Regions from separate parts of the Arthrobacter sp. UYEF20 genome, predicted to be linked through region 1. Evidence: riboswitches for the same ligand, from Rfam matches in the RefSeq annotation. Region 1 holds a riboswitch; the other holds the start of a gene.
What was found. Region 1 has a riboswitch for cyclic di-AMP ahead of ABIB26_RS05465 (NlpC/P60 family protein). Riboswitches for the same ligand answer to the same signal wherever they lie in the genome.

Region 2: linked by a shared signal. The riboswitch ahead of ABIB26_RS10085 (aggregation-promoting factor C-terminal-like domain-containing protein) and the one ahead of ABIB26_RS05465 (NlpC/P60 family protein) in region 1 are both predicted to bind cyclic di-AMP.

The regions. Positions count from the first base shown of each region.
Region 1 covers NZ_JBEPNP010000003.1:279,935-285,386, reverse strand. Annotated here, with positions in the region: gene ABIB26_RS05470 (M23 family metallopeptidase) at 1-760, shown strand, start outside; cyclic di-AMP (ydaO/yuaA leader) riboswitch at 908-1,066, shown strand; gene ABIB26_RS05465 (NlpC/P60 family protein) at 1,375-2,109, shown strand; gene ABIB26_RS05460 (HNH endonuclease) at 2,380-2,880, shown strand; gene mobA (molybdenum cofactor guanylyltransferase) at 2,975-3,700, shown strand; gene ABIB26_RS05450 (DUF6457 domain-containing protein) at 3,684-3,971, shown strand; gene ABIB26_RS05445 (molybdopterin molybdotransferase MoeA) at 3,968-5,425, shown strand.
Region 2 covers NZ_JBEPNP010000007.1:77,301-82,752, reverse strand. Annotated here, with positions in the region: gene ABIB26_RS10105 (nucleoside deaminase) at 1-21, opposite strand, end outside; gene ABIB26_RS10100 (phosphatase PAP2 family protein) at 83-946, shown strand; gene upp (uracil phosphoribosyltransferase) at 971-1,606, shown strand; gene ABIB26_RS10090 (glyoxalase superfamily protein) at 1,715-2,092, shown strand; gene ABIB26_RS10085 (aggregation-promoting factor C-terminal-like domain-containing protein) at 3,018-3,827, opposite strand; cyclic di-AMP (ydaO/yuaA leader) riboswitch at 3,826-3,983, opposite strand; gene ABIB26_RS10080 (HAMP domain-containing sensor histidine kinase) at 4,140-5,452, opposite strand, start outside.

The DNA.
Region 1 (5,452 bases):
ACCGGCCGTCGCCGTCATGGCAGACCGGCCGCGTGACGCGCACCGCGACGAGCGCCGCGGCCGCCGGAGCCCGTTCCGCCAGGTAACGGAATTTGCCGCCGCCAGTGGGGTGGGGCAGAAGGCCGGCATTGCCCTGGCGGCTACGGGCCTGGTCCTGACGATCGCTGTCCCCGCCACCGGCCCGGTCATGGCTACCGACGGCTCGTCGGGCTCGGTCTCCGCTACGGCGCAGCCGGATGTAACGGCCGCCTCCGCGGCCAAGATCGACTTCAGCCGGACCGCCGTGACCACGAAGGGCGATCCCGACGGCAAGCTGAAGCAACTGCTGAGCGCGCAGTCGGCGGGCAGCATCACGCGCGCCGCTTCTTCCGGCAGCCTGGGCGCACCGCTGGACCAGATGGTTTCCGCCTCGCCCTTCGGCTACCGCGTCAGTCCCATCACCGGCGGTGCCGGCGAGTTCCACCGCGGCCAGGACTACGCCGCGCAGTGCGGAACGGCGGTCCACGCGGCCGCCAGCGGCACCGTCACGTTCACCGGCTGGCATCCCTTCGGCGGTGGCAACCGCGTGGTGATCGACCACGGCAACGGCCTGGAGACCACCTACAACCACCTGTCCTCATCAAGCGTCCGTGTTGGCCAGACGGTCTCCCGCGGCGATGTTGTGGCCATGAGCGGGACCACCGGCGCCTCCACCGGGTGCCACCTGCACTTCGAAGTGATGGTCAACGGCGACGTCGTGGACCCCACCGGCTGGCTCTAAATAGCCGATGGATGACTCTCGCATTCTTGTGACACGCCGTGATCTGAATGTGACATTGGGTCCCAACTGCTGTACCGTATGAAGTACGCCAACTTCTCCGAAGTTGGCGCTCTTGAGTGGATTGCCTAGCTCTGCCACCGCTCAAGGTCCGTTCGCATGACATCGTCTGGCAGGGGCGGGGGAACCAATTTTGGTCTTCGCAAGAAGACCTTGGGGTTAAGTCGCAAAGCTTTCCAGGAAGCAGCGCGGCCGGGTGACTCCCATCCGAATCCGACAGCTCACCTCGCAGGCATTGGGAGAGGCTACTTTCGTGTCTTCACGCCACAATGCTGCGCTTAAACGCGCTTGCGCGGCTCATTCGAGCCCGCTGAAATCCACGTCCCGTGCTGCCCTTGCCGGCGCCCGGAATGGATCTCACTCCGCCGACTCAATCTCTGCTGAGTTCGGCCCGCAGGCCAAGCACCTGCAAGCAGTTCCCGCTTTTGGCGCGTCTTCGCAGTACACCCTTCGCTAAGTAACCCATTCGGGGCGATCCGGCGTACCCCCAAGATGCCGGAGCGTCCTCTGTCCGCGCCTGAAAAGTGCGGTCCAAGGATCACGAAAGAGAGAACTTAATGACTACTCGTGCAAATACTGCACGGCACCGCGCCGAGGTCACCAAGACCAACTCGCTTGCTGTCATTGCCAAGGCCGTCGGCGACAACGCCGGTACCATGGGCCGCCAGGCCGCAGTCGTCGCTGCCGCTTCCGGGCTGGTCCTGACCAGCGGAATCGCAGCCAACGCTGCCGAGACCAACGTTCAGCGCGAATCCACCTCCGCTTCGGCACTCGAAGTCCAGTCGGGCACCCCGGCAACGATCTCGGCGGCTTCCACCATTGCGATCTCCTACGAGAAGCCGGCCGTTTCCACCTCACCTGCTCCGGTCGTCGAGGCCGCAAAGCCCGTCGTCAACGTCCAGGACTCCAAGGCCGGTGCCGCCGGCGCCTCGGCCTCGACGCAGGGACTCTCCGTTGCCAGCGGCGCCGGAGCTTCCATCGCTGCCGCCGCCTACGCCCAGCTCGGGGTTGGACAGGACTGCACCGCACTGGTCACGAACGCTCTGGCTGCGGCGGGCATCAACTTCCACGGCTGGCCGGCAGGTTACCTGTCCCTGGGCCGCACCGTGGGCGCCGGCGAGGCACAGCCGGGCGACCTGGCGTACTACCAGAACGGTGGCGTGGGCATGGCCCACATCGCTGTCTACGTCGGCAACGGCATGGCTGTCCACGGCGGCTGGAACGGCGGAACCACCGCACTGAACAGCGTCAATATCGGCTCCGGGCCGGTCTTCATCCGCGTCGGCGGCTAAATCGCCGCTGGCTGGAAACAGCTGTCTGAAAACAGCTGTCTGAAAACAGCCTGAAAGTCGCCACCAAGAAGAGGACCCCCGCCCCTGTGGCGGGGGTCCTCTTCCTGTACGCCCGGCCATCTCCGGCAGACACGGACCCCCTTGCGGGAGAAAAATTCGGTGATCCGGCCTTGGGGTGTTTACTCTTGTGGTGTCGATCCATAGCCCGACCATGCAGAGGGCAGCCGGCCCTCGTGCCCCTGGCGGGTGCGGCCGTGAAGAGGTATGCGGATGCGCACTCTCGTTCTGAATGCTGGATATGAACCGCTCGCGGTAGTCACCTTCCGCCGGGCGCTCGTTCTCGTGCTTACCGGAAAGGCCAGTGTGGTGGCCGAAGGAGACGATCCGGTTGTTGGTCCCCAGGACATCCTGGGCCGGCCGTCGGTGATCCTGCTCAACCGCTACATCCGGCCCCGGTACAACACCATGACGGCGGTCAGCCGCCGGGGTGTGCTTCGCCGGGACGGACAGCGCTGCGCTTACTGCGGAAAAGCGGCCCACACCATTGATCACGTCCAGCCCAAGTCAAGGGGCGGTGCCGATTCCTGGGAAAACCTCGTGGCGGCCTGCCTGCGGTGCAACAACGCCAAGGGTGACCACACCCCCGCCGAGATGGGCTGGAAGCTCAGCTTTGTCCCGGGACCACCGAAGGGCACCATCTGGCAGATTAAGGAACTGGAAAAGCCGACGCCGGCCTGGGACCCTTTCCTCTTGCCGGAATCCGCGGCCTGATTCGTTTGCCTGGAGTCAGGCCGGACGTGTTCTGCCGGACCAAGTTGCGGCCTGGGCCGGGCCGGGGCCTGGTGGCACCGCGCTAGGCTGGCCAATGGAATTCGATGCTCTGGAATTGGACACTGTGGAATTCGATGCTGTCATACTCGCCGGAGGGCGGTCCTCACGGTTGGGCGGCTCGCCCAAGTCCGCCCTGGTGCTCGGCGGCCGGACCCTCCTCGAACGCGCACTGCAGGCCGCGAAGGGGGCCGGGGCGATCGTCGTCGTCGGACCGGACCCGGGATCGCTTCCTGCGGGGGTGCTGAACTGCCGGGAGGAGCCGCCTTTTGCTGGGCCGGCCGCCGCGATCGCCGCCGGACTCGCCGCCCTGGCGGCCCACCATTCGGGGGACGGCCGGACCGTCCGTGCGCCTCGGCTGACCCTCGTGCTGGCCTGCGACATGCCCCGGGTGGATGCCGCTGTCACGGCGTTGCGCGCGGCCCTGGATGCCGGTCCGGAGGTCGGCGCCGTCATGGCAGTCTCCGCGGACGGACGACGGCAGCCGCTCGCCGGCTTTTATGGCACGGCCGCGCTACAACACTCCGTCGCGGAAGCCGCGGAGCGGGGCGGGCTGGCGGACGCCTCGGTGTTCTCCCTTCTTGCTAGTCTTGACGTGCGGGGAATTCTCGTGCCCTCCGGTTCCACGGATGACGTGGACACCTGGGACGATGCCGCCGCACTTGGGGTATCCGGCCGGATTCCGGACCATGGACCGGACGAGCGGTCCGGAGCTCCGCGACTGAAACCGACTTTGGAGGCAAACGGTGAAGAGCCAGGATGAAACTCTGGAAGATTGGTGCCGTGCCCTGCTCCAGGCCCTCGAGCTGGAGGATGTTGAGATTGACGTCAACGACGTCCTTGCCCTCGCCGGGGTGGCCGCACACTCGGTGGTGCGTCCTGCCGCCCCGCTGACTACTTTCATCGCTGGCTTTGCCGCCGGTCTGGCCTCCGGTTCCGGCCAGGCGACGGACGCGGTCTCCATGCAGGCGGCCATCGGCGTGGCCCGGAAGCTCGCCACTGACTACGCGGCCACCGAAGCCTCCGGGGCATGACGCCTGCGCCGCCTCATGGCAGTGCTGCTGCCGGGAACGACTCCGCTCCCGGCGGAATCCAGGCCCCAGCGGACGATGAAGAGGGTGCCGGTAGCGCCCCGCCGGAACCGCACCGGCACGCGGCACACACCTGGCAGGAGGCCAGGCAACTCGCTTTTGACTGCGCCACACCCATACCTGCCGCGCGGGTGGCTCTCAGGAATGCCTTGCGGCGTATCCTCGCGGACGACGTCGAAGCGCTGCAGGACATTCCGCACTATGCCTCTTCCGCCATGGACGGCTGGGCTGTCAACGGCAGCGGGCCATGGATCCTGGCGGAACCGGGCCAGCGGCTGGCCCCGCACCAGGCGAGCCCGATCGTTACCGGCGGCCTGATCCCGGCTGGAGCCAAAGCGGTGCTCCGCAGCGAGAGCGGCCTCATTTCCCCGGACGAGGACGGGCTGCCGGCCCTGACCACCAGTGGCGCTGCCAGGCCCGGCGAGCCGCGAAACGGTGAACACGTCCGCAAGGCAGCGGAGGAAGCCACTGCCGGAGAGCTGCTGATCAAGGCCGGCACCGTGCTTAACCCGGCCCATCTGGCCCTCGCCGCCCTGGCCGGCCACGACACCGTTCCTGTGCTGGGTAAGCCGGTAGTCAGGCTGGTGCTCACCGGCTCCGAGGTCGTCTCGTCGGGTATCCCTCAACCGGGGGAGGTCCGCGACACCTTCGGCCCGCAACTGGCCGGTGTGGTGGAGCTGCTTGGCGGGATCTGCAGCGGCCAGGTGAAGATCGGGGACAGCTACGCCGAATGGCTGGCCGCCCTGGCAGACAACGACCCCGCCGTTCCGGACTCCGGGCCCGCAGGGGACGCCGGGTTTGAGGTCCAGCTCGCCGACGTCGTCATCACCACCGGGGGCACCGGCCGCTCAGGCACCGACCATCTCCGGCGTTCCGTAGCCGAGCTCGGCGGCCGGCTGCTGATCGACGGCATCGCGATGCGGCCCGGCCATCCCGCCGTGCTGGCCGAACTGCCCGACGGCCGCTTCATCATTGGCCTGCCGGGGAACCCGCTCGCGGCCATGATGGCACTTTCCACCCTGGCCGCACCGCTCCTGGCGGCACTGGGGCACGGAACGATGCCACCCGTCGTCGAAGTGCCGTGCGGCTCGACGATCGAACCCGATCCTGGCCGGACGCGGTTGATGCCTTTCCGGTTGCTTTACGGCATGGCGTCGCCGGCACAACATGCGGGACCAGGAATGCTGCGCGGGCTGGCTGCGGCCGATGGTGTGCTGGTGGTGCCGCCACACGGCGTCCAGCTGGGAGAGCTGGTCTCCGCCTTCGCCCTCCCCTGGGGCGCCCCCATCCCGGAACCGGGAGCCGCCGGGGCGAAAGCCACGACCGCACCTAAGCGTCCCGCACGGAAGCCCGCCGGCACGGACGGTCCCGTTGACTGGAGCGCCCTGCGCGGCTGAGACCGGCGAGGGCCCGCCCTGAGACCG
Region 2 (5,452 bases), on a different contig from region 1:
GCGTGGCTCCGGGGAAGTCATGGCTCAATGATAGTTTCGACACTAAGCACGCTGTGCAACACCGGAACGTCAGGAGACAGCCGTGAAAACCAGGACTGAGAGCTGGTTGACGCACCGCTGGGGCAAATGGGTGGTGCCCTACGCGGCGCTGTGGGTCACGATGCTCATCGGCGGCGTGGTCGTGGTGGTCCTGGCGCTGTTGAGCGCCGAGGTCTATGACAACGTCGTGGACGACGTCGGCCTGGCGAACCTGGACAAGCCCACCCTGGCGTTTATGGAACGGCTACGGAGTCCAGGCCTGGACTCGTTCGTCACGGGGTTCACCAACATCGGCGGCGGGATCGGCATGCCGATCCTGGCCAGCATCCTGACGGCCTGGCTCATCTGGGCCAGCCGTACCTGGCGGCCGCTGATCCTGATCGGCGGCGCAGCCGCCGTCTCCGTGACCGCCACCACCCTGGGCAAGAAGCTGATCGGGCGGAACCGGCCAGACCACGCCGACGCCGTCCCGCCCTACGAAGACTCGCCGTCCTTCCCGAGCGGCCACACGCTCAACACGACGGTGGTGATCGGGCTAGTGGTGTACCTCGCCTGTCTGGAAGTCCAACGAGCTATCGCCCGGGTCGGCCTGATCACGGCGGGTGTGATCTTCATCGTCGCGATGGGCATGAGCAGGGTCTATCTGGGCCACCACTGGATGACCGATGTGATCATCGGGTGGGTACTGGGGCTCGGCTGGGTGGGGATTGTGATCCTGGCCCACCGGCTCTTCCATGTGCTGCGCCACCGGGAACAGGCGGGTCCCGCGCCCACGTTTGACCATCCCGCCCGCCTCCACGAGGGGGGCACGGAGGCCGGTAGCGGCGGCTCCGGTCGCGGTTCCGGCGGCGGCCGTCCCGCCGAGACTAACGACGCCGATACACCCGGCCCCTCGGGAAGGTCCTAGGCGACCGGGTGATAGTTTTGACCCATGCGCACTCTCGTTGTGGACCACCCGCTGGTCGCCCATAAGCTCACCGTTCTGCGGGACAAGAACACCCCGTCCCCGGTCTTCCGCCAGCTCACCGAGGAGCTCGTCACGCTCCTGGCGTATGAGGCCACCCGTGAGGTCCGCACCGAGCCCGTGACCATCGAGACCCCGGTCAGCACCACCATCGGCACCGCCTTCACCAAGCCCACTCCGCTGGTGGTCCCCATCCTCCGAGCCGGGCTCGGCATGCTCGAGGGCATGACCAAGCTGGTCCCCACCGCCGAGGTCGGCTTCCTGGGCATGGCCCGGGACGAGGAGACCCTGGACATCATCACCTACGCCGAGCGCCTCCCCGAGGACCTCACGGACCGGCAGATCTTCGTCCTGGACCCCATGCTGGCCACCGGCGGCACCCTGCGCGAGGCCATCAAGTTCCTCTTCAAGCGCGGCGCCTCCGACGTCACCTGCATCTGCCTGCTCGCCGCCCCCGAAGGCCTGGCCAGGCTGGAGGAGGAGCTCGCGGACGCCAACGTGACGATCGTCCTCGCCTCGATCGACGAGAAGCTCAACGAGAAGTCCTACATCGTGCCCGGCCTGGGCGACGCCGGCGACCGCCTCTACGGCATCGCGGGCTAGTACAGCCAGACAGCCGCGTTGAGGACCCGGCTGTTGAGGACCCGGCTATTGCCGGGTCCGGCACGCGTTCCCTTCCGGAATCCCGCAGGCCGCGCTAGCGTGTGGGCCATGGACTGGAAACTTGAACTCGTGTTTGTCCCCGTGTCCGATGTGGACCGCGCCAAGGACTTCTACGTCAACAAAGTCGGCTTCAACGCCGACTACGACGAGCGGCCCATGGACGGAATCCGCTTCGTCCAGCTGACCCCGCCGGGCTCCGGCTGCTCGATCGCGATCGGCGAGGGCCTCACCGACGCGCCGCCGGGCACCGCCCCCAGCCTGCAGCTCGTGGTCAGCGACATCCAGGCCGCGCACAAGCAGCTCAAGGATAACGGCGTGGACGTCAGCGACGTCGATGTCCAGGACTGGGGGCACTTCGTCCATTTTGCGGATCCCGACGGCAACAAATGGGCGGTCCAGTACATCCCCAACCGGCCCAACGGCTAGACGTCATTTTCGTTAATTCGTCGGGGGTTGAGGCCCGGTCGTCGCGCCGGGGGGGACATGCCCAGTCGTCGCGCCGGGGGGGACATGTCCAGTTTTCGCGCCCGAAACAGGGCATAGCCGGAATATGTCCATCCGCCGACCCCGGCGCGGGGCATGTCCTGATCCGGGGGCACGTACAGTGACTCCGCTGCGGGCGTCGGGCCACTTCCCCGGGAGGACCGCCCAGTCTTCGCGCCCGGCACCGGCGGCACCGTGACGTTCCCTGGCCGGAAGCCGGGCACGTGGACGCGGGCAGTCGGCGGGTCCCTCCTGCCCGGTTGCTTGCCGCCGAACCGCCTGCCTGCCGTGGTGAACCCCGGATTCCCGCGGGCGGTTTGCGCGTGGCGCCGAAGCAACCGGGGAGGAACGTCACGGCAGGGGTGCGTGGGGCGTTTCCGGTGGCCGGCGCCGGGCTACTTCCCGGGAGGACCGCCGAGTCCTCGCGCCCGGGACAGGGCATAGCCGGAGTATGTCCATCCGCCGACCCCGGCGCGGGGCATGTCCTGACCGGTGGTCATTTTCGCTGAGGCCGTCGGTGTCAGGCTGCCGGTGCGTGCTCGTACCTGCCCAGGCGTGGCAGCTGGCGGTCGAGGCCGGTGGTGTATTCCGGTCGACCGAGCCGGCTGGTCGAGGTCCTTGAAGCCGCCGCCCGTGATGGCCTGGCGCGGCACCGCCTGCGGCCTCCGCCTCAACCACCCCACCGCCTGGACCTGACCCCCGACGAACTAACGAAATTGCGCGCTGGACGCACCAGCGCACGGCTCCGCCCGCGGCCAGCACTCAGCACTCAGCACGAAAGAATGCCCCGAACCGCAGGGATTCGGGGCATTCTTGCTGAAACAGGTACGTCCTGAAGCAGGTACGTCCGGGGAAACTGCCGGCCGGCTTAGTACCAGTTGTTCGCGTAATGGAAGCTCAGGGCGCCGCTGGGGGAGCCGTAGCGTTCCTTGACGTAATTGAGACCCCAGTTGATCTGGGTCCGGTAGTTGGTCCGGTAGTCAGCGCCGGCGCTCGCCATTTTTTCGGCCGGCAGGGACTGGACCACACCGTAGGCGCCGCTGCTCGGGTTCGTGGCCGTGGTCTTCCAGTCGGACTCCTTGGTCCAGAGCTTCATCAGGCTCTGCATTTCGCCGGGCGCCCAGCCGTAGGATTCCAGCCGGGAGGCGGCGTAGGCCTGGGCCCCGGCGGGATCGTCAACGGCGACGGGCGCCGCCGCTTCGGGGGCCGGTGCCGGTGCGGGCGCCGGGGCCGGGGCAGGTGCCGGCGCGGGTGCCGGCGCCTCGGCGGGTGCCGGGGCCGGTGCCGCGGCAGAAGCCGGGGCAGGTGCTTCAGCGGGCTTCGCCGCCGCGGACGGGGCCTCAACGCTGGCGCCGGGGGGCACGAAGGCCTGGGCGTCGCGGACCCGTTCGAAGTTCAGGGGCGTCAGCGGGTCGGCGATGGTGGCGGACGCCTTGGAACTGCCGGCGGTGGAGTTGCGGCTGGACGTCTCGGCGGCCTGCCCGGCAGCGCCAACTCCGACCAGGACCGCGCAAACGGTGGCAACGACGGCGACGCGGCGGCCGGTGGAACCGATGCCCGCGGTAAACCGGGACAGGGCCGAGGCCGGCTTGGCTGACTCGGCGCGGTGGCGTGAATGCGTGGAGCCGAATTTTCCTGCGGCGCCTTCGCGGCGCGTTTGTACCTTGAATTTAGTCATGATGCCTCTCAACGCCTGCGGAGTTAGCTGTCGGGTTCGGATGAGAAATCCGGCCGCACGGAGCTTCACGTGTCGGCTTCACCCCAAGGGTGCATAAATGCAGATGCCCGGGAACTCTGGGTTCCCCGCCTCTGCCTGGTCTAGCGAATCCGGGAAGCGGCAGAGTTTGGCGTCCATCCGGATGCACGGCCCAGTGGCGGCCGCACTCTAAAAACCGTACAGGAGTTCCATCCGAGAGTCACATTTTGGTAACGGACATCACGACGGCGGAGTGTCGCCTTGCGCTCTTCCGCCCAGCCCTCCGCACCGTGGCTACGCCACCTGCGGGCTCGTGGGCAGGCGCACGGCGAACTCCGTCCTGCCTGGCCGGGAGGTGACCTCGACGGTGCCGCCGTGGGCCGCGACAATCGCCTGCACGATCGATAAGCCAAGCCCGCTGGTCCCCTCGGCAGTGGTTGCCGGGGCGACGGCGGGGGCCCAGTGGCTGCGGGGAATCCCCGGACGGGCAGCGGCCGCCGTCGTGACTGCCGGGTTCTTCCGTGCCGCGTCCGCGCGGGCGAAGCGTGAAAAGACCTTATTCATGAACTGAGCGGGGATTCCGTTGCCGTTGTCGGTCACCGTGACCACGGCGCTTCCATCGGCTGAACGCATCACTCCGGTCACCACGGTGGTCCCGGCCCTGGTGTGCTTGCGCGCGTTGGAGAGCAGGTTGGCCAGCACCTGATGGAGCTGCGCGGAGTCGCCGCGGACCACCACCGGCTCTTCCGGCAGTTCCAGCTGCCAGAGGTGATCCGGGGCCATGACCTTCTCGTCGCTGACCGTCTCGATTGCCAGCTGGGTGAGGTCCACCTCGCTGAGCTTGAGGGGCTGGCCCTCGTCCAGGCGGGCCAGCAGCAGCAGATCCTCAACCAAGGTGGTCATCCGTTCGGACTGGCTCTGCACCCGTGCGAGGGACTTCTCGCCGTCCGGCGTGAATTGCTCGGTCATCCGCATCAGCTCGGTGTAGCCGCGTATGGCGGTCAACGGGGTCCGCAGCTCATGCGAGGCATCGGCCACGAACTGGCGCACCCTCATTTCGCTGAGCTGCCGCGCCTCAAGCGCGTTGGAGACATTGTCCAGCATCTGGTTCAGCGCGTAGCCCACACTGCCCACTTCCGTGCCACGATGGGCGGCCGACGCCGGCACCCGGACTGCGAGTGCCACCTCGCCGGCGTCGAGGGGGAGCCGGGAGACCTTGGTGGCCACGTCGGAGAGCTGTTCGAGCGGCTTCATGGTCCGGCGGATCAGTGCCGTGCCGGCGAGACCGATCACGACGAGGCCGCCGGCAGACACCACCACCATGGTCCACACCAGCGAAGCCAGCGTGTTCTGCTTTTCCGCCAGCGGGAGCCCGGTGACGATCACGTCTCCATAGGGGGTCCGCACGGCAGTGAGCCGGTAGGCGCCGGCCGAGAGCGTCCGGTCAACCGGGAGGCCGTTGGGCGTGAGCTCGAGGAGGACGTGGTCGTCATCGGGGGAGAGGCTCTTCCGGGTGGCGTCCCCGGCGAGGAAGCCGGGGTTGCTGACGGCGCCGCCCAGGATCCGCGCGTTGAGCGTACCGATGCCCTGGCCGCGGGCCTCCAGCG